Regions from separate parts of the Planococcus sp. ANT_H30 genome, predicted to be linked through region 1. Evidence: predicted binding sites of a transcription regulator. Region 1 holds the regulator's gene; each other region holds the start of a gene.
What was found. Region 1 encodes CtsR, which represses protease genes until heat stress. Its sites were predicted from a motif close to ATGGTCAATAAAGGTCAAACA; they were not measured.
Positions count from the first base shown of each region.

Region 1 (7,689 bases):
TCAACCGTACTCAGTGCAAAGCCAACTAGGAAAGCTACTACAAGACCAATGACCATTCCTATCGTCCCGAACAACAGATCCGGTGTTGGAGTACGTAGCAATTTCTCTTCCATCCATTTCATAAAATTGATTAGCGAATCGACAAATAATAAAGACAGTAAGAAAAAAACAAGAGCCCCCACAATTGCCGCTACGTAAGGGTTGCTGATCCACGGATTGTCGAGAAGGGGAATAAGTTCAAATGCAGATGGCAATAATAAAATTCCGATTGTCGCACCAATAAGTAAAAACATAATTTGAATAATAGGTCTTAGCATAAGCTCCACCTCCTTTTTTTAATTATACACATTTTAAAACGAGAACGCTCCAATGACACCTGTTTAGAAATAAAAGGAGGCAAAATCGCCTCCTTACTGTGGAAAAATTTCTTTTAATGCATCGTTAACACTTTCTACACCGACTACGCGAATTCCTTCTGGATAATCCCAACCACCTAAATTAGATGCTGGAATAATCGCACGCTTAAAGCCTAGTTTTGCTGCTTCTTGAACGCGCTGCTCAATACGCGATACGCGTCTAACTTCACCAGTCAATCCGACCTCTCCAATAATACAATCATAAACGTTTGGCGCTTTGTCTCGGAAACTTGAAACAATACTTGCCAATACAGCCAAATCAATCGCTGGTTCGTCAAGCTTTACGCCACCTGCAACTTTAATGTACGCGTCTTGCGCTTGCAAAAGCATACCAACGCGCTTTTCTAGAACCGCCATCAATAAGGTCACTCGATTGACGTCAATTCCCGTCGCCATCCGTTTCGGATAATTAAAACTTGAAGGAGTCACCAATGCTTGAATTTCAACTAAAATCGGCCGTGTTCCTTCCATTGAAGCGACGACTGTTGAGCCTGCCGAACCACTCGACCGCTCTTGTAAAAATAGTTCTGATGGATTCAACACTTCTTTTAATCCACTTTGAAGCATTTCAAAAATCGCGATTTCATTTGTTGAACCAAAACGGTTTTTCACACTGCGTAAAATGCGGTAAGTGTGGTGGCGTTCGCCTTCAAAATACAACACCGTATCTACCATATGTTCCAAAATCCGAGGTCCTGCAATTTGCCCTTCTTTGGTTACGTGTCCCACTAGAAAAATGGCAATATTTTTTGTTTTAGCGATTCGCATTAATTCTGCCGTACTTTCTCTTACTTGCGTCACACTCCCCGGTGCAGAGGTGACTTCTGGGTGGTGAACAGTCTGAATTGAATCGATAATAACAAAATCAGGTGCTACATCTTCAATCGTGTGATGAATCAATTCAAGATTTGTTTCAGCGTAGATAAATAACTCAGAAGATGATGCATCTAAACGCTCTGCACGCAATTTAGTTTGTCTAATCGATTCTTCTCCGGAAATATATAATACCCGGTTCCCACTATTTGCAAGCATCGCAGAAACCTGCAACAGCAACGTTGATTTCCCGATACCGGGGTCTCCTCCAATAAGTACCAGTGATCCAGGTACAATCCCACCACCCAGCACACGGTTTAATTCGCTGAGCTCTGTTTCTACTCGTGGTTCATCTTGCGTTTCAATGGCATTGATCGGTATCGCTTTTTGAGGAACCGCCGCACTATGCTGAAAAGCACCACGCGTCCCTTTAGGAGCAGCCACTTCTACTTCTTCAGTCATCGTATTCCACGCTGCACAGCCCGGACATTTCCCCATCCATCTAGCCGATTCATAGCCACACGACTGACAAATAAATTTCGTCTTTTTCTTAGCCATGTGTACCTCCTTAAATAGAAAAACCGCTCGCCGGAAAGTGACTCCGGAGAGCGGAATGTTCTTATTGTTTTTCTATTGCTACTTCTTTTTCTTTTTCAGACTCACTTGTACGAACGACAAATTCATCACCTTCTACATCAAAAATCATTTTTTGACCTGACAGAGCCGTGCCTTTTAATAGCTCTTCTGACAAACGATCTTCTACGTGTTTTTGAAGTGAACGACGCAGTGGACGAGCTCCATACTCTGGGTCATATCCTTCTTTCGCCACTTTTTCAAGCGCTGCTTCTGTTAACTCCAAATCGATATCCTGCTCTTTCAAGCGATCGACCAATTGTTTTGTCATCAACGTCACAATCTCTCTCAAGTTTTCTTTTTCAAGAGAATGGAAGACGATCATGTCATCTACACGGTTTAAGAACTCTGGGCGGAATGCTTTTTTCAATTCAGCAAGCATTTTCCCTTTCATGTCCTTATAATCCGTTTTTGCATCATCCAAATTAAAGCCAACGTATTTATTGTATTTTAGCTCTTCTGCCCCGACGTTTGAAGTCATAATAATGACCGTATTACGGAAATCGACTCTGCGACCTTTTGAATCCGTCAATCGACCATCTTCAAGAACTTGCAATAGAATGTTGAAGACATCTGGATGAGCTTTTTCAATTTCATCAAGCAGGACGACTGAATAAGGCTTTCTGCGAACTTTCTCCGTCAACTGTCCGCCTTCTTCATAACCCACATAACCTGGAGGCGAACCGACTAGACGAGAAGTCGAATGTCTTTCCATGTATTCAGACATGTCGATACGAATCATCGCTTCTTCATCGCCAAACATAGACTCAGCTAGGGCACGTGCTAATTCCGTTTTACCAACACCGGTTGGTCCAAGGAAAATGAACGATCCAATTGGACGTTTTGGATCTTTCAATCCTGCACGGGCACGTCGGATAGCTTTTGAAATAGACGTCACGGCTTCATTTTGTCCAATCACACGGTTATGAAGAATAGACTCCAAGTTCAATAATTTATCCGATTCTGTTTGTGCTAGTTTCGATACCGGAATACCGGTCCACATAGACACGACTTTCGCAATATCTTCTACTGTCACTTCAGACTCTTCTTTGCCTTGTTTTTCTTTCCATTCTTTTTTCGTTTTGTCTAATTGGTTTTGCAATTTCTGTTCTGCATCACGTAGCGAAGCCGCTTTTTCAAACTCTTGGCTTTGAACTGCTTCATTTTTCTCAGAACGTGCTGCTTCTAATCGAGATTCCAACTCTTTTAAATCTGGTGGAGTCGTATACGAACGAAGTCTTACTTTCGATCCAGCCTCATCAATCAAGTCAATCGCTTTATCCGGCAAGAAACGATCCGAAATGTAGCGATCCGACATTTTAGCTGCTGCTTCAATTGCTTCATCGGTAATTTTCACACGGTGATGCGCTTCATAACGATCACGCAAGCCACGGATAATTTGAATTGATTCTTCTACTGAAGGCTCATCTACTTGAATTGGCTGGAAACGACGCTCAAGAGCTGCATCTTTTTCAATGTATTTGCGGTACTCATCTAACGTTGTCGCACCAATACACTGAAGTTCCCCGCGTGATAGTGACGGTTTTAAAATATTAGATGCATCAATTGCACCTTCTGCACCGCCAGCACCGATTAATGTATGAAGCTCATCGATAAACAGAATCACATTCCCTGCCTGACGAATTTCATCCATCACTTTTTTCAATCGATCTTCAAATTCACCACGGTATTTTGTTCCAGCAACTACTGTCCCCATATCCAAAACCATAACGCGCTTGTCGCGCAACGTTTCTGGAATTTCGTTGTTAACGATTTGCTGAGCCAATCCTTCAGCAATCGCTGTTTTACCAACACCAGGCTCACCAATTAACACCGGGTTGTTTTTTGTTCTACGGCTCAACACTTCAATGACACGTGTAATCTCATCACTTCTGCCGATTACAGGATCTAATCCACCTTCACGAGCGACTTGCGTTAAATCACGAGCTAAGCCGTCTAAAGTTGGTGTGTTTGCCGAAGCATTCGGACTCGTACCTGTTGATGCCTGCTCATTGCTCCCTAGAAGCTGCAACACTTGCTGGCGCGCCTTATTCAAGCTAACACCTGCATTTCCTAACACACGAGCCGCAACGCCTTCTCCTTCACGAATAAGCGCTAACAGTAAATGCTCTGTACCTATATAAGAATGGCCCAATTTACGGGACTCATCAACTGACAACTCAATCACTTTTTTTGCTCTTGGCGTGTAATGAACGATTGGACCAACGTCTTTTTCGCCAACACCCACTAATTCTTTAACACCTTCTTCGATCAACTGTGTGTTCACTTCAATCGCTTCTAGAGCTTTTGCGGCAATACCGCCACCTTCACGAATCAAACCGAGAAGAATATGCTCTGTACCGATTGATTCATGTTTCATGCGAATGGCCTCTTCTTGAGCTAATTGAAGAACTTTTTGTGCGCGTTGTGTAAATCGATTAAACATCATGCAAGATCCTCTCCTTCACTATTCATATCTATTTTATTCAATCGCTCCCGGAACAACTTCGCCCGGGCAAAGTCACGTTCTTTCGGTTGCAGTGGCTTGTCTGCATATTGCTGCAGAAATGCTGGCTGCATAAAAATCATTAATTCATTCAAAATCGACATATTCATATTTTGAATCATCTTTAAATCAATACCCAATCGAACATCTGACAGACAAGTCGCAGCTTCTTCCGTCGTCAGCAGTCTCGAATGGGTAAGAACACCAAGCGAACGATACACCCGGTCCTCTAACATTAAAGGTGAGTTTAACAATATGGCTTCACGTGCTTTACGTTCTTGCTGGATAATCTGTTCTGTCATATTCTCCAAATCTTGAAGAATTTCATATTCTGATTTACCAAGCGTTAATTGATTGGATATTTGATAAACATTTCCTAACGCCTCGCTACCTTCTCCATAAATGCCACGTACTACCATACCAAGCCTTGAGATCGCGGGAATAATCCGTTGAATCTGATGAGACATAGTCAAAGCCGGTAAATGAAGCATAACCGAAGCTCTCATTCCAGTGCCAACATTGGTCGGACAGCTAGTCAGATACCCATACTTCTCATGAAAGGCATAAGACAAATTCTTTTCTAGTAACGTATCTAGTTCACTTGCTATTTGATAAGCTTTTTGAAGCTGAAATCCAGATTGCAAGCTTTGAATCCGCAAATGATCTTCTTCATTTACCATAATACTCAACTCTTCGTTTTCAGACAATAAAACAGAGCCCGGGTGATAGCTATTCATAAGGTAAGGACTAATTAAATGTTTTTCTACAAGCACTTCTTTTTGTAATTGGGCAAGTTCGTCAATATTGATATGGCTAAAAGTATAATCTAACTCACTACCTTTATCTAATAATACAGAGGAAATTTCTTTATCCACTTTAAGTGCTTCGTCTTCTGTAAAGGCATAAGGGAACTTAAAATCATTCAAATTTCTAGCTAATCTAATTCTTGTACTCATTGCAATATCTACATTGCTACCATCATTGGCCATCCAGCTGCTTGCCCGAGGTTGGAGAAACCGTTCAACTGCCATCTGGTGAACCTCCCTCAAGCGTTACGTTTAATCGTTTTACCTCGTCTCTTAATCTTGCAGCTTCTTCAAATTCTTCTTCTTGAATTGATACCTGCATTTGCTTTCGAAGTTTTTCAATCTCTTTTTTAATTTTTAACGTTGATCCGTAAGAAGCGGGTATTTTTCCCGTATGTTCTGTATTGCCATTATGAAATCGCTTGAATATTTCATTGAGTTGTGACGAAAATGTATCATAACAGGAAGCACATCCAAATTTTCCAAGCTTTAGAAAATGTGAAAAAGTAAAGCCACAAGAAGGACAAATAGCCACTTCTTTTTTGGGCCTGCTAATAGTCGCTTGCGAATTAGGGAACCAATTCGATAATAGTTGGTGAATAGCTAATGGATCCTGTTCAAAAGCAATATTGATACTATGATTTTCAGCAGCACAGATATGGCATAACTGAAGCTCCATCACCTGTCCTAGCTGCTGTTTTTTCACTATTACTGATGCAGAACGTTCTCCGCACTGGGTACAAATCATCTTTTCACCTCTTTAAGTGTTCGATTCATATTTAATTGTAAAAAGCATCGCTATAAGAATCCGTGCACGGACTTCATCACGTATCGGAAGAGCCAACAGAAGAGTTGAACGATCTACTGCGCTTAGAATTAGTTTTGCCTCTCGTTTAGAAACAATCTCTTCATCCAGTAGCCTAAAAACAATGTCTTCTGCCATTACTTGAGTAGCTCCATGTTCCAACCTCTGTATTACTTCTGCAATTACGTCTGATTTTTGATGAAGTCTAATTCTCTTAATACGAATATATCCACCGCCGCCACGCTTACTTTCTACTAAATACCCACGATCAACAGTGAATCGAGTATTAATGACATAATTTATTTGAGAAGGAACACATTGAAATTTTTCAGCAACTTCACTGCGTTTAATTTCAATATGATCTCTCTCGCTTAATTCGATAACTTGTCTTAAATAACCTTCAATTACATCCGAAATGTTTCGCACCGTCTTCACCTCTTTAATACATAATATGATGAAATTGACTTTGACTATATTTGACTTAATTATACACCAAGCTTTTTAGAGATATCAAATAGTAAGTATCGAAAGTATTACTCACACCGATTGTAAACTTAAGTTCGACAACTAAAAAAGCCATTCGTAGTAAATTCACTATGTATTTTCCGACCAAAGAAAAATAGAGGAGCGATCACGGATGAACCGGTGATGATAGAAGCCTCCCCCCTTTAGCATATACCTGTGGCGCAAATTGCCAAACGTCTGAATCGCTTCCTGCAGCCAATTACAATGTCATCAATTTCCTGAAACCGAGCCACTCAACCCGCGATTATTAAACCTAGTCCCAAAAACAAGAAACTCTGTGGGCGCCTTTTAGTTGTTTTACCGAAGTAATAAAAAATCTATATCAAAAACTTGGTAGCTCAGGACTGAACACTAGACGTCACTCTAGGCCACGCAGAGATGATTCCATTCGCACGCTCTAGCGCATGTTCAAAAGGCGGTTTCTTGATGTTGCCGCACCCAATACAAGGGAAACGAAAGCTCAACGGCTACCAGGAACGCCGATGCAATAGGCGTTCCAACGGCATATTTCTGAAAGAAAAGCCAATTATCCTTCGTTCCAAAAAAAGTTCGAGCATATCCGAGGCAACACCATTGCAGGCGCTCCCCACAAAAGTGCAGTAATCACACAGGTTGAAAGACTGACGAAAGTGATCATCGCCTTGGTACCTGCAGGACGTAAGCCGTGAGGTATTAAATCCGCGTTGAATAAATGGTTTCAAAGAGTTCCAAGAAATTTGTTTAATTCCATCAAGTTTGATTGTGGCAAGGAATTTTCCAATTGGAACCATAGTGCGACCGGTACGACATATCGATTTATTTTGCGGATATTGGCCCGCCTTCCCAGCGCGCCTTGAATGAACATTCCAATAAACTCCTTTGTAAAGATGGATTGCAGGCAGATGGATTAATCATTTCTACGATGACTGACTAACGGAATCAATTTTTAAAAAACCCTTGAAGCAATTCAGCTTCAAGACTCTTTACTCACTGTTCTATTTCGAAATATCAGCTACATTTCTTATTGAAGTACTATCAGTAGACCCAATAAAGATGAAGGCATCATTCTTCATTTTCTTCAATAAACATACTTAACTTATCAACTACCATTTTTTATCGCGCTCTAATTTTTTCCATACAAAAAAGCCGTTACCGGAATCGGTAACGACTTTTTTTCATGTGCCCAGCGACGTCTTACTCTCACAG
Region 1 is NZ_VOBJ01000013.1:58,374-66,062, forward strand. It holds gene FQ085_RS17470 (PIN/TRAM domain-containing protein) at 1-317, opposite strand, end outside; gene radA (DNA repair protein RadA) at 411-1,787, opposite strand; gene FQ085_RS17480 (ATP-dependent Clp protease ATP-binding subunit) at 1,849-4,311, opposite strand; gene mcsB (protein-arginine kinase McsB) at 4,308-5,399, opposite strand; gene FQ085_RS17490 (UvrB/UvrC motif-containing protein) at 5,389-5,922, opposite strand; gene FQ085_RS17495 (CtsR family transcriptional regulator) at 5,935-6,405, opposite strand; gene FQ085_RS18185 (hypothetical protein) at 7,202-7,348, opposite strand; rRNA gene rrf (5S ribosomal RNA) at 7,665-7,689, opposite strand, start outside.

Region 2 (7,689 bases), on a different contig from region 1:
TAGATACTAGCGGCAATTCGCTGTAGTCCATGAATCCTTTTAATTCGTTTTCTGCTGCATCTTTTAATGCTTTGTTCACTTCTTCGACAGTTACGTCTTTTTCAAGATGAGCAACTAAATCGATAAGTGAAACGTTTGGTGTTGGAACGCGGATCGCCATTCCATCAATTTTGCCTTCTAATTCAGGCAATACTTTTGCAACTGCTAAAGCTGCACCAGTAGTTGTCGGAATCATTGATTCTGCAGCTGCACGCGCACGACGGAAGTCACTGTGCGGAGAGTCTAAAAGAATTTGATCATTTGTGTAAGAGTGGATCGTTGTCATCATTGCATGTTTGATACCGAAACGCTCGTTCAATACTTTCGCCATTCCTGCAAGACCGTTTGTTGTACATGAAGCATTTGAAATCACATGATGCTCTTTCGGATCATATGTTTCGTGGTTAACACCCATAACAAGCGTCTTCATGCCGTTTTTGCCTGGTGCTGAAACGATTACTTTTTTAGCGCCGGCTTCGATGTGTTTAGAAGCAGAAGCAGCATCCGTGAAGAATCCAGTAGATTCAACAACGATGTCTATGCCATGCTCTCCCCAAGGAAGGTTAGCTGGATCTTTTTCAGAGAATACGCGGATTGTTTTGCCGTTAACAACAATGTTGTCGCCATCAACTGAAACTTCAGCGTCTAAAATACCATGAACAGAATCGTATTTCAAAAGATGTGCCAACATTTTTGCGTCTGTTAAATCGTTTACTGCTACCACTTCTACTTCGTCATTTGTTAAAGCTTCACGAAATACAATGCGTCCTATACGTCCAAATCCGTTAATTGCTAATTTTAAAGTCATTTAGTATTCCTCCAATTTTTTAGTCAATTCCATAATTTTTCGTGCAGCACCTTCGTCTGTGATCAACACTGTCGGACTCGCTGCGTTTTTAGCGTACGATAAAATCGCTCTTGCTTTAGATTCACCACCGGCAACTGCCAAAACAGTTGTCGCTTTTTGCACCTGCTCTAATTGAATGCCCGCCGTTCGAATGCGATAAACAATTTTTCCGTCTTTATCGAAATAATAGCCGAAAGCCTCACTAATCGCTCCGCCTGAATGAATCTTTTCAACTTCTTCAGTAGAAGAGTGCCGACGAACCGCCATCTCTCCTGCATTGCCAATCCCGTGGACGACAACATCTGTTTGATCGTACAAATCCATCATTTCTTTGATCACTGGTTCTTTCATCATCATGGCAAATGCTTCTGCACTCAAATGATCAGGCAAGTATAGCGTCTTAAATGAACCACCTGTTTTTTCGGCAAATGCAGCTGCAATCGTATTTGCTTGGTGCAAAACATCTTCTCCCAGTCCACCGCGTGCAGCGATAAATTGCAGCGCTTTGTCCGGCTTTCCGTTCGTTAGTTCTTTCGAGATAGCCGCCATTGTGCTACCGCCAGTAACAGCGATTTTCTTATAGCGGGCAAACAACGTTTCCAAAAAACGAGCAGCCTCTTTACCAATATGGGACTTCACTGCTGGAATTTCATCGCTATCTTGCGGTAAGATCACAACTTTCGTAATTCCTAGAATTTCCTGTAGCTGTATTTCCATATCTGTCAGTCCAGACATTTCACGCACAAAAACTTTTAGCTTCTCTAGCACTTCCAATCCTTGCGAAGTAACTGTCATGCCCGCTGTTTTCATTTCAATCAATTGCTGATTGCGTAGTAAATCCGTGTCTTTTCTAATTTCTCGCTCTGTCAAACCGGCAACTTCACTCAAAGTTCGCCTACCGATTGGCTGTTCCAAGTTGATAATCTGTAAAATTTGATAACGTTTTTTCAGGAGTTCGGACATTTCCGGCATCAACTTTTGCTGAGCGACAGATAATGCATCCATAGGTTCACTCCATTCTATCTGGACGTTTTTTGTCCCACTAATTAATTGTGCGTCCCACTAAATTCATTCTACCTAATCTTTCTTTTAATTGCAAATAAAAAGAAGCGTTAAGTTTCTAACGCTTCCAGTAATTCAACATAACCAATATTGCCATACACCAATACGCGATTGTTTTTTTCTAATACAGGAATCATCATCATGTATTTTTCGTGTAAGGCTTCATCACTTTCGATATCTACTTCTGTGTAAGGCAATGGTACCTCCTCGTTGACTAGTGCAATCATCAATTTGGCTTCATCGCAAAGAGGGCAATTAGAACGCGTGTATAAAGTGTACATCTGTCTCCTTCTTTCTAAATAAAAGTATGAAGTTACTGGAGAAGCTTTCTCCAAACCGATATCTGTTAGACAATCAATAACACGTTACCATTGATCAACAGAGCCTTCCATTGTTTCTACTAAGTTAGGTAGTAAATCAAGTGTACACTGTTACTAAATTTCAATTTGTGCTTAAAACTCGTTACTCTCTTCTTTAAGGTGCATGAAGCCATTATATTGGTACGAGAATCGCTGCTTCACTACCAATAGATACGATGACAATAAGAATCAGTAATTTGCTCACCTGTTGCTTTTCTCTACTAGTATAAGCTATTAGTCATTTCCCTTTCTACCGGCTCTTTTAAACTTCCCTTTTCTCTTTGGTTTTTTGAAATCAAAAAATACAGCCAAAAGTAAAAAACACCCCTTTACCAATTAAGGCAAAGGGGCATTTCTCAACTTTAGAACAATAGATTTTAGTTGAATAGGCTTTTTCCGGATTCAACGAGTTGTTGTGCTTTTCTTATGCCCTCGGAAGGAATCGAACCTCCATCTCAAGAACCGGAATCTTACGTGTGATCCATTACACTACGAGGGCGTATTCGCTATTAGCGACTTTTCTATTATACAAAAATATTTTAACATAATCAAGTCCGTTTTTTTGATTCGTTAGATTTGACCTTCATTGACCATGATGTGTATGATAATAGTACAGCTGAGAGAACTTTCAGCATTGTTTGTAAAACACTTAATCGAGGAGGAACTATTCTATGAACTTAATTCCTACAGTAATCGAACAAACTAGCCGAGGCGAACGTGCTTACGATATTTACTCACGTTTGTTAAAAGACCGCGTCATTATGCTAGGTAGTGCAATTGACGATAACGTTGCAAACTCTATTGTGGCGCAACTTCTATTCCTTGAAGCAGAAGATCCAGATAAGGATATTTCAATCTACATTAACAGCCCAGGTGGTAGTATCACAGCTGGTATGGCGATTTATGATACGATGCAGTTTATCCGTCCAGACGTTCAAACAATCTGTATCGGTATGGCTGCTTCAATGGGTGCTTTCCTACTTGCAGCAGGAACAAAAGGCAAACGCCTTGCACTTCCAAATGCTGAAGTAATGATTCACCAACCGCTTGGTGGTGCCCAAGGACAAGCGACTGAAATCGAAATTGCAGCAAAACGCATTCTTCACCTTCGCGAAAAATTAAACCAGATTCTTTCTGAGCGTACAGGTCAGCCAATCGAAGTTATCGCTAAAGATACAGATCGCGATAACTTCATGACAGCAGAACGCGCACTTGAATACGGCTTAATCGACCAAGTGATTACACGTAGCAAATTGCCTGAAAACCACAAAAAAGAAAACTAAATCAAGCAAAAAACTCACAGTCATCTTTGACTGTGAGTTTTTTTATACGTTTCGTTTGTGGAAGTTACTTGAAATAATAGATTGCTGCTTTTTTACGCTTCTTTTTCAATAATCTCCGATAAAGACTGAACCGCTTTTTCTTCATCCAAGCCTTCTGCAGAAATGGTGACTTCTGTTCCTTTACTAATTGCCAAGCTCATAATTCCCATAATACTTTTGGCGTTTACTTTCTTATTGTCTTTTTCCAAATAAACATCTGCGCTGTATCGATTTGCTTCTTGAACAAATAACGCTGCTTGTCTTGCTTGAAGACCTGATTTCAATCGTACTTTTACTTGTTTTTCAACCATACGGATCCTCCTCCAAAACTCAACTCTCTTCTATATAAACGAACAGCCTAGCTAGCGGCCGATCATTTCTCCATTTCTCAGGGATGCTGCAATCTCATCAATTTTTCGCAGACGATGGTTTACCCCCGACTTGCTGACGGTTCCGCCCGATACCATTTCCCCTAGCTCTTTTAACGTCACATCTTGACACTCTACCCGGAGTCTGGCGATTTCACGTAGTCTTTCAGGCAATTGGTCAATGCCAATTGTTTGGTCGATAAATCGAATATTTTCTACTTGCCGCAATGCCGCATCGATGGTTTTGTTTAAGTTAGCGGTTTCACAATTTACTAACCGATTAACGCTATTACGCATATCTCGAATAATTCGAACATCCTCAAATTTCAATAAAGCAGAATGTGCGCCTGTAATGCTTAGAAAATCAGAAATTTTTTCTGCTTCTTTCAGGTAAGTCACAAATCCTTTTTTACGTTCAATCGTTTTGCTATTCAAACGAAATTCGTTCATTAATTCAACTAACGAGTCTGCATGGTCTTTGTAGAGCGAGTAAATTTCGAGATGGTAAGATGACGTTTCAGGATTATTGACAGATCCTCCAGCTAAAAAGGCACCTCGGATATACGAACGTTTGCAACAGTTCTTTTCAATCAGCGACTTGACAATCTGGTGCTGGAATTGAAATCCTTCAGTCAAAATTTCGAGATCTTCGAGAATATGCTTAGCGCCTTCTCGGATTCTACAAATGTAAATATTATTCTTTTTTAAGCGCATCTTTTTTCTAACCAGCAATTCGACGGGATAAGTTTTGTAAAAACGTTTTAATAACGTGTAAATACGGCGGGCGATCGCCGCATTCTCAGTTTGAATATCCAGGCTCAATTGCCGATTGGAAAACGATAGAGTGCCATTCATCCGGATCATTGCGGAAAGCTCTGCTTTGCCGCAGCAATCATCTATCTCTATTTGTGTCATTTCTTTTTTTGTTTCGGATGCAAAAGACAAAATTCGTTCCTCCTTTCAAAGCGTCAAAAATACAACTGCTTCGAATCTTCACTAGCACGGCCATCAGCATATTCGAATAACCATTCTGCAACTTTCGTCGGCTCGTGACGTACAGTTTCTCCAGAAATATTAGCAATGTCTTTTCTGTAGACTTCGAGACCCATTTTTTTCAGGCGCTCTTCGTCATACTCAACAGGCCATGCTTTCTCTTTTTCGTAACGTTCTGCAATGTTAGACGGCATTTGGACTTTATCAATTAGAATAGCATCTAGAAATTTTTCTCCGACATGATTGTAAAGTGCTTGAACATGGTCAGAGGCTGTATATTGATAAGTCTCCCCTGCTTGTGTCATTAAATTACAGATGTATATTTTCTTTGCCTTAGCAGCTATGACTGCTTTTTTAATATCTTTCACTAACAAGTTCGGCAAAATACTGGTGTATAAAGAACCTGGACCCACAACAATTACGTCTGCATTTTTAATTGCTGCAATTGTTGCAGGCAAGGCTTTAACATCATGTGGTTCAATAAACACACTTTTAATTGGCTGTAAATAGGCAGGAATTTTGGATTCCCCTTTTATAATCGTCCCATCTTCTAGCTCTGCGCTAAGCGTAACAATTTGGTTGGCGGCAGGTAAAACCGTGCCATTGACACTTAATACACGACTCATTTCGCGGACTGCATGGGAAAAGTCGCCTGTAATATCCGTCAATGCCGCGAGCATTAGATTACCCAAAGAATGACCGTCAAGATCTAAGGAGTGCTTAAATCGATATTGGAACATTTCAGCAACTAAAGGTTCTGTATCTGATAATGCTGCCATAACATTTCGAATATCTCCCGGGGGTGGAATATCCAGGTCATTTCTTAAGCGTCCCGAACTTCCACCATCGTCTGCAACTGTTACAATAGCCGTCAAATCCAGTGGATACAATTTTAACCCACGCAACAATGTAGACAGTCCCGTGCCGCCGCCTAAAATAACGATACGTTTCCGGTGCTGATTATGTTCCATGCACTCAATCCTTTCTAATTTTAATGTCTCTATGCGTGATAATCACTTTATTATTCTGTGCCAGAAGCTTGCCATAGTACTCAGCTAACGTAACCGAGCGGTGTTGGCCTCCTGTACAACCGAAGGCGATAACAAGTTGTGCCTTCCCTTCATTTTTGTACTGTGGAATCATAAACTGCAGTAAATCAGTTAATTTTTCTAGCAGCGTTTGCGTTTCTTGCCATTTTAGTACATAGCTCGACACTCGCTCATCAAGCCCTGTTAGCGGATTCAACTCTTCAATATAATAAGGGTTTGGTAAAAAGCGTACATCAAACACCAAATCAGCATCAATCGGCATGCCGTGTTTAAATCCGAAAGACAAGACGTTTACGGTAAAGACATTACTGGTCTTTGATGAAAAATCGGCGATGATTCGTTCTTTTAGTTGGCGAGGCTTCATGTTAGAAGTATTGTATATATGCTGTGCTCTCCCTTGAAGGTCACTCAGCATATCGCGCTCTTTTTTGATGCCACCCAAAACCAATCCACCGGGTGACAGTGGATGAGATCTTCTCGTTTCCTTGTAGCGGCTCACTAAGGTTTCGTTTTCTGCATCCAAAAATAGAATCGTGATGGAGACATTCGGATCTTGTGATAGGTGGTCAATTGCGTCTACTAAACTATCAAAAAAATCGCCTCCGCGCAAATCCATAACTGCAGCTACGCGCTTCATCGATTTTCCCGAATCTCTCATCAAATTGATAAACGTTGGCAATAACGTGGGAGGCAAATTATCGATTGTAAAAAAACCTAAATCTTCAAAGCTTTGGATTGCGACCGTTTTACCTGCACCTGACATGCCTGTAATAATGATTAACTCTGTTTCTTCTTTATGCTTTTCCATTAGGATGATTCACCTCTTCAATTGATGATTGGATGGTTTCTTTGATCAGCTGAAATTCTGGCGTATAGTAGAATGTCCCGTACTGAACTCCTTGCTGGTTAGCTGCAAATTGCAGATTGGTCCGGTCCCCTTCAGCCATTGGCAAAGATGCCAACGCTTCTACTGGATGCCACTCTAACAGCCCCTCGGTCGTTTCTTGAAATAACTCTCCAATTACGCGGTTTGCAGCGAACGTAAACAACATCCACTCATCCACCGTTTTTTCATGTTCTTGAATCATCATGGTATAGACCCCTTTTAAATGTGTACCTATTGGGGTAGCATTCGTTTCTTCTTTGAACTCACGGACTGCAGCTTCGATAATCGATTCTCCGGCTTCCATTTTACCACCGGGCGCTACATACCAATCACGTCGTGGTTTTTTCAATAATAATACTTGTCCATTTTCAATGACTAATAAATTCGCGATTCGCTGCACATTCGACACTCCGTCTCTATTGTAAACTCTCTCCATTATACATCTATCCTGGCGTGTCATGCAAAAGAATAAAAAAAGAGGCTGTCTTTCGAGTTACTCGAAAGACAGCCCAACAAAATCTTTTATAAAAAGGGGGTCAATTTACTCTTCTTACTATAAACCTTATTCATGACAACCACGTTACAAAACAGTTAAAAACTAATTAAGCTTGTGCTTTCATGCTAATTTTCTCTACTAACTCTTCAATATAGTGTTGAGCTGCTTGTGCGGCAATACTGCCATCGCCTGTCGCAGTAACTACTTGACGCAATGTTTTTTCACGAACATCGCCTGCTGCATAAATCCCTGGAACAGTCGTTTCCAT
Region 2 is NZ_VOBJ01000005.1:120,473-128,161, forward strand. It holds gene gap (type I glyceraldehyde-3-phosphate dehydrogenase) at 1-847, opposite strand, end outside; gene FQ085_RS18100 (sugar-binding transcriptional regulator) at 848-1,891, opposite strand; gene FQ085_RS12090 (glutaredoxin family protein) at 1,999-2,229, opposite strand; tRNA gene FQ085_RS12095 (tRNA-Arg) at 2,735-2,806, opposite strand; gene clpP (ATP-dependent Clp endopeptidase proteolytic subunit ClpP) at 2,979-3,590, shown strand; gene FQ085_RS12105 (HPr family phosphocarrier protein) at 3,683-3,940, opposite strand; gene whiA (DNA-binding protein WhiA) at 3,992-4,942, opposite strand; gene FQ085_RS12115 (gluconeogenesis factor YvcK family protein) at 4,966-5,961, opposite strand; gene rapZ (RNase adapter RapZ) at 5,966-6,847, opposite strand; gene FQ085_RS12125 (8-oxo-dGTP diphosphatase) at 6,834-7,325, opposite strand; gene trxB (thioredoxin-disulfide reductase) at 7,528-7,689, opposite strand, start outside.
Region 2: clpP (ATP-dependent Clp endopeptidase proteolytic subunit ClpP) is a predicted target of CtsR. The motif match lies at 2,881-2,901, and genes of this name have one in related genera.

Region 3 (7,689 bases), on a different contig from region 1:
TTTGATGAACTGGTCAATTTTTTGCATGTCTTCAAAATTGCGTAAGGTAAAGACTTTCGATGTATTTAGACCTTCGATTTTAGGAACAATTGCAGAACCACCTGGAGCTAAGATTAAGGCATCGTACGACTCTTCAAATTGTTCGCCACTTTCCAGGTTGTGCACAAGCACTTTTTTGGCTGCTCGATCGATTGCGATTACTTCGTGTCTCATGTGAACATCGATATCTCGTTTTTTCTTAAATCGTTTGGGATCGGTCATAATGATTGACTCTTCATCTTCGATGACACCGCCTATAACATACGGCGTTCCACATGCTGCATAAGACATCGTCGAATCACGATCAAAAACAATAATCTGCACGTCTGGATCATAGAAGCGCAGTTGACCTGCGGCAGTAGCGCCTCCGCCAACTGCGCCTACAATAACTATTTTGTTCATCGTCAATCAGCTCCTAGTCAATTGTATTGAAGAAAAATACTGCCAGTGTACCAGGACCCGTATGTGCAGCAATGACCGAACCAATCATATGGACTTCAACGGATTGCGGGTGGAAGTTGCTTTCAATCTCCTGTTTTAGTAAAGCCGCAAACTCTGCGTCGTCACCGTGGCTAATGGCAATTGTCTGTTGATCTAATTGAGTTCCGCGTTCTCTCATTAGGTCAATCATCCGTTTGATCACTTTTTTACGTCCTCGAAGTTTTTCAATCGGTACAAGTTTGCCATCTTCTACGTGAAGCAATGGCTTAATATTTAATAACCCGCCAACAAAAGCGCTACCTTTGGAAATGCGGCCGCCTTTAGCCATATAATCTAAGTCTTCTACAGTAAACAGACTTTCTAAATGATCAATCATCAAACGAGTTTTCTTAATAATAGTTTCGAGAGGCTGTCCAGCGGAGCGCAATTTTGCGGCTTCTTTTACTAACAGTCCGTAGCCGAGCGAAGCGGCTTTTGAATCTAGTATTGTTAGCTTCAAATCCGGGTATTCTTCACGTACCTGATCCGCCACCATTACGGCTGTATTATAAGTACCTGATAGCTCAGAAGAAAAGGCAATATAATAGCCCTCGTCTTTGTCTTTTGCCAGCTGTTCAAAAGCTGACCACATTTCTTCAGGTGAAACTTGGGATGTTTTAGGTTGATCACCACCACGAATTGCATCAAACACTTTAATGGATTGAATGCCTCGAATGTCTTCGAAATCCTGATCTCCAATATGAACACGAAGCGGCAATAAAACAACATTTTCATTTTCGAAAAAGTCTTTTGGCAGATCAGATGCGCTGTCAGCAAATAGTCTCATAGTCAATCCCCCTTTTGTAGTTACAGCTTCAACCGCTCTAGTAACAACTCAGCAATGCCATCATCGTTATTAGTTAACGTGATTTCATTGGCAATCGTTTTTAACGGTTCAATGGCATTGCCCATGGCAACACCGACTCCTGCAAAATCGATCATTTCAAGATCATTGTCTTCGTCACCAAAAGCAATAATGTTTTCTCGTGCAATGCCCATTGATTTGGAAACACGATCTAGTCCAACGGCTTTACTCATCCCACTTTTCACAATTTCAATCACGTGCCACGGAGCTCCCCACCGGCGATGATCGATTACTTCTGCATGTACAGAAGATAAATGGTCATGGATTTCCTGTACGCGTTCATATGGAGCATGAATCAAAATAGACGTCGGATCTGTTTTTAAGTAATTGCGTAAATCTCCAGTTGTGATTGTAGGATCACCGAAGCGGAAAATATCCATAAGTTTTTCGTCATGATGGTGGACATACACATCGTCCAAGACCTCTGCCACGATATTATGGAAATCAAAGTTATGCATAGACTCTACCACTTCATGGACAACGTTCAATCCGATTGGTGTATGGTGTGTTCCCCAATGATTGTTTGTAGGATGGTGGACAAATGCACCGTTAAAATTGACGATGGGGGTTGTTAGTCCTAGCTCTTTATAGAAAGTTTCGCTTGAACGATAAGGTCGACCCGTAGCAATCATTACCTCATGTCCTGCTTCCATTGCTTTATTTAACGTTCGTTTTGTTTTCGGGGAAATAACTTTCTGGTCGGTCAATAATGTGCCGTCTAAATCAAGAACAATTAAATGTTGTTTCATAAAAATAGCCGTCTCCTTTCTATCTATTCCTAGTGTAGCGATAGTACAAGCGATTCGTCAAAAATTTCAGAGGAGGAAAAGACTTTTCTCTAGAGAGAATTGGCGTTTGCTGGGAATCGAGAAGATTGGTACGATTAGAGGTGAAGGAAGTGATTTTAGTTGAGAGTTCAACGACAAATTTGGGGGCACATACCGTTGCTTCATATAACACCAGATCAATGCGAAAAAGTCGCATTGCCAACAGTTGTCTTTTTTCATGGCCATACGAGTGCAAAAGAACATAACTTGCATTACGCTTACCAATTGGCTGAAAAAGGACTTCGTGTAATTTTGCCGGATGCGCATCTTCACGGTGAACGAAGTGAAGGATTGGATAATGTTCAGATCAGCCTGCGATTTTGGGAAATTGTTCTGACGTCTATAGAAGAATTAGCATTTTTACAAAAAGAACTGCACAAGCAAGATTTAGTAGTTGGAGAACCAGGAGTAGGTGGCACTTCTATGGGTGGGATTACCACTCTAGGAGCAATGACAGTTTATCCGTGGATTTCAGTAGCTGCAGTAATGATGGGTGCAGGGAATTATGTAGAATTAGCGCAAGCACAAATGGCCCAATATGAATCAAGAGGATTCAAGCTGCCAGTTAGTGAAGAAGAACGTGAACGGATGCTTTCGACTTTAGCGATTTTTGACAGCGTTCAACATCAAGCGAAATTTAATGGCCGTCCCATTTATTTTTGGCACGGCGAACAAGATATGACGGTACCTTTTGAACCAACTTATCGCTTGTATAAAGAACTTAAGAAGCATTACGAAGCGGTACCAGAAAAAATAACCTTTACTCGGGAAAGAGAAGCGGGACATGCAGTAAGTCGAAAAGGGATGCTTGAAGCGACAGAATGGCTCGCGAAGTATTTATCTAACTAAGCATGTCGATTCCATTTTCATATGAAGTTTGTTAAGATAGTTTTAATAGTAAGGGAGGGATTTAGATGGATCAAGATATGAAAGATAGTATGATGGGTGCGTTAGAAACAGTAATCGATCCTGAACTAGGAGTCGATATTGTTAATCTTGGGCTTATCTATGATGTGATGTTGACAGAAGATGGTTTTGCCGTAGTGACGATGACGTTAACGTCTATGGGTTGTCCAATGGGACCACAGATCGTGCAAATGGTTAAAACTGCTTTGTATGAACTACCTGAAGTAGAAGAAGTCGATGTAAAAATCGTCTGGCAGCCGGTATGGGGCAAAGAACATATGTCACGCTATGCAAAAATGGCACTTGGCGTTCGATAAATAGTACGTAAAAAACCCTCATTGGATTTATTCCAGTGAGGTTTTTTTGTTTGATACGAGTACTAAAAAAAGGTCGAAATAATTGCTTAACAGTGAATAATTAGCTATAATTTAATTAGTCAAAGATAGTCAAACTTTTAAAGGAGTGGATAAAATGGTTCAATCCCAAAATAACGAAGAACAAAAATCTCCATTGGAGCAGTTTGGCCGGAATATGGTTGAACAAGCGCAATCAGGAAAAATGGATCCTGTTATCGGTAGAGATCAGGAAATCCGTAATGTGATTCGAATTTTATCGCGTAAAACAAAAAATAACCCCGTGTTGATTGGTGAACCAGGTGTTGGTAAAACAGCAATTGTTGAGGGATTAGCTCAACGCATTGTTCGTAACGACGTACCAGAAGGATTAAAAAACCGAACCATTTACGAACTCGACATGAGTGCGTTAATTGCTGGTGCTAAATACCGTGGAGAATTTGAAGAACGATTAAAAGCTGTTTTAAAGCAAGTAAAAGATAGCGAAGGTCAGATTATTTTGTTTATCGACGAAATTCATACGATTGTTGGAGCAGGGAAAACCGAAGGAGCAATGGATGCAGGGAATATGCTGAAGCCCATGCTTGCAAGAGGAGAACTGTATTGCATTGGTGCGACTACGCTAGATGAGTATCGCATGCATATCGAAAAAGATCCGGCTTTAGAACGACGTTTTCAACAAGTACTGGTGCGCGAACCATCTGTTGAAGATACGGTATCGATTTTGCGTGGCTTAAAAGAACGTTTTGAACTACATCATGCTGTTCGAATTCATGACCGTGCGATTGTCGCAGCGGCTGCTATGTCGGACCGCTACATTACAGAACGTTTTTTGCCTGATAAAGCCATTGATTTGATTGATGAAGCTTGTGCGATGATTCGTACAGAAATCGATTCAATGCCTCAAGAACTTGATGAAGTGACGCGTCGTCTGATGCAGCTAGAAATTGAAGAACAAGCCTTAATGAAAGAAAAAGACGTAGCAAGCAAAGCGCGACTCGACACCTTGCGTAAAGAAATTATTGAACTGCGCGACTCTTCATCTGGCATGAGAAGTCAATGGACGGAAGAAAAAGAATCATTGAAAAAAATTCAACAAAAACGTGAGCAATTAGACCAATTCCGCAGACAATTAGAAGATGCTGAAAATCGTTATGATTTGAATGCGGCGGCTGTCTTACAGCATGGCAAAATTCCCGAACTCGAAAAAGAATTAGTCGCACTAGAAGCCGCTTTAGAACAAGAGGGTACTGAGCGTTTACTGCGCGAAGAAGTAACGGAAGAAGAAATTGCAGGAATTGTCGCAAGGTGGACTGGAATTCCAGTAACAAAATTAGTAGAAGGCGAACGTGAAAAGTTATTGCGTTTAGGCGAGACGTTAAAAGAGCGCGTAATTGGTCAAGACAAAGCAGTCGAACTGGTTACAGAAGCTGTATGGAGAGCGCGTGCGGGTATTAAAGACGAAAGAAAACCGATTGGCTCTTTTATTTTCCTTGGTCCTACAGGCGTAGGAAAAACAGAGTTAGCAAAATCGCTGGCCGCAAATCTATTTGATTCGGAAGATCATTTTATTCGAATCGATATGTCAGAGTATATGGAAAAACACAGTGTGTCACGTTTGGTCGGGGCACCTCCTGGATACATCGGTTACGAAGAAGGTGGCCAACTAACAGAAGCCGTTCGCCGGAATCCGTACTCCGTTGTATTGCTCGATGAAATTGAAAAAGCACACCCGGATGTTGCCAATATTTTACTGCAGATATTAGACGACGGCCGTATCACTGACAGCCAAGGACGATTAGTTAACTTCTCCAACACGGTAGTCATTATGACTTCTAATATTGGTTCTGCCTATATTAACGATGCGAGCAATGAACACGATATTGAAGACATTGTGATGGGAGAATTGCGCAGACATTTTAAACCTGAGCTATTGAACCGTATCGATGATATTGTTATTTTCCACGCACTTAACAACGCTCATTTTTATGGCATAGCGAAGAAAATGATTGCTGAACTAGCCGTTCGTATGAGTAAACAACAAATCAAACTAACCGTAGATGATTCAGTTATTGACTATATCGTTGAAGCAGGAACCGATCCGGTGTTTGGTGCGCGACCATTAAAACGCTTTATCCAGCGTACGATTGAAACAAATATTGCCCGGGAATTAATTGGAGGCGGAATTGTTGCCCATACCGAATTGGAATTAACCATGGACGATAATAAGCAAATTGTTATCAACAAAAAAGAAGCGTAATCCGGAATTCCGGATTACGCTTCTTTTCTTATTAGTGTTTTTCAGGAGCTGGTTCGCTAGGAATAACAGCTACCATAACGAAGATTAAAATTGAAAATACGATCGAAATGTAAACGCCGACCATAAAGTCGAAAGGTACGTTTTGTACTGCACTTACCACGTAGTTGACTAATGAAATCAATAAGAATGACCAAAAAAATGTTCCAATATATTGCATCTAGTTTCACCTCTACATAGAATATCTAGTTTAATCATAGCATAAGCTCTTCAAGACAGAAAGAAAGATTGTAGAGAATGAATATTTTTTGTCGGAAATATGTCAGTTAGTTGAAATTGAGTATAGTATGGCGTATTATTAACACCAGGTACTAATATATGATGATAATCGAAATGAGGGACATAAAATGAATGCTGGAATAGTCGGTATGGGCAGATGCCTGCCAGAAGAAAGATTGACGAATTTTCAATTAGAGCAGCGCATGGATACGAACGACGAGTGGATCCGCACTATGACAGGCATAGAAGAACGCCGGATTGCAAAAGACGATCAGGATACTTCTGACATGGCGCGTGAAGCGGCAAAAAAAGCGATTGAAGATGCTGGTATTGATCCAGCTGAAATCGGTTTAATCTTAGTGGCGACGGTTACACCTGATCAACCTTTCCCATCGATGGCCTGTGTGATTCAGCAAGAAATAGGAGCTGTTAATGCTGCGGCTATGGATATTTCAGCTGCATGCGCAGGATTTATGTATGGAGTTATTACTGCGAAACAATTCATCGATTCGGATGTTTATAAATATGTGTTGGTTGTAGGTGTTGAAAAACTATCGAAAATTACTAACTGGGAAGATCGCAACACGGCTGTTCTTTTCGGAGATGGAGCCGGAGCTGCAGTTATTGGGAAAGTTTCTGAAGGGCGAGGTATTTTATCTTTTGAACTCGGTGCTGATGGTTCTGGAGGCAAACACCTCTATCAGGACGAGTATTTAGTAATGAATGGTCGCGAAGTCTTTAAATTTGCTGTGCGCCAAATGGGCGAATCTGCAATAAATGTCATCAAAAAAGCGGGTTTGGAAAAAGAAGATGTCGATTTTTTGATTCCCCATCAGGCGAACATTCGTATTATGGAAGCGTCTAGAGAACGATTAGGCTTGCCAGTTGAAAAAATGTCAAAAACAATTCAAAAATATGGTAACACTTCAGCAGCTTCAATCCCAATTTCTCTTGTCGAAGACTTAGAAGAAGGCCGTGTTAAAGACGATGATGTTATCGTGATGGTTGGATTCGGTGGCGGCTTGACTTGGGGCGCTATTGCTATGAAGTGGGGCAAATAATTAGGTATGCGAAAGGAAGAAGATAGAATGGAAAATCGCCGTGTAGTTATTACGGGAATTGGTGCTGTAACACCGTTAGGTAACAATATTGAAACTACTTGGGAAGCTGTTAAAAGTGGTAAATCTGGAGTCGGTCCCTTAACACGATTAGATGCAGATTTGTATTCAGCGAAAGTGGCTGCAGAAGTAAATGACTTTTCGATAGAAGATTATATTGAAAAGAAAGATGCTCGGAAAATGGACCGTTTTACGCATTACGCGCTAGCTGCTTCGATTATGGCAATGAAAGATGCCAAGCTTGAATTAGATGACAAAACAGCTTTGCGGACAGGTGTGTGGATTGGTTCGGGTATTGGCGGTATGGAGACAATCGAAAGTCAAATGAATGTACTAAATACGCGAGGCGTTCGTCGCATTAGTCCGTTCTTAATTCCGATGATTATTCCGGATATGGCTTCTGGCCAAGTATCAATTTACTTTGGTGCTAAAGCAATCAACTCTTGTTCAGTAACAGCTTGTGCTTCAGGCACTAATTCGATTGGTGATGCGTTTAAAGTTATTCAACGTAACGATGCAGATGTGATGATTTCAGGTGGAGCAGAAGCGCCTATCACGCAATTAT
Region 3 is NZ_VOBJ01000001.1:434,689-442,377, reverse strand. It holds gene FQ085_RS02205 (CoA-disulfide reductase) at 1-441, opposite strand, end outside; gene FQ085_RS02200 (DegV family protein) at 455-1,306, opposite strand; gene FQ085_RS02195 (Cof-type HAD-IIB family hydrolase) at 1,327-2,133, opposite strand; gene FQ085_RS02190 (prolyl oligopeptidase family serine peptidase) at 2,293-3,060, shown strand; gene FQ085_RS02185 (metal-sulfur cluster assembly factor) at 3,126-3,434, shown strand; gene FQ085_RS02180 (ATP-dependent Clp protease ATP-binding subunit) at 3,589-5,730, shown strand; gene FQ085_RS02175 (YjzD family protein) at 5,762-5,947, opposite strand; gene FQ085_RS02170 (beta-ketoacyl-ACP synthase III) at 6,135-7,067, shown strand; gene fabF (beta-ketoacyl-ACP synthase II) at 7,095-7,689, shown strand, end outside.
Region 3: FQ085_RS02180 (ATP-dependent Clp protease ATP-binding subunit) is a predicted target of CtsR. The motif match lies at 3,550-3,570, and genes of this name have one in related genera.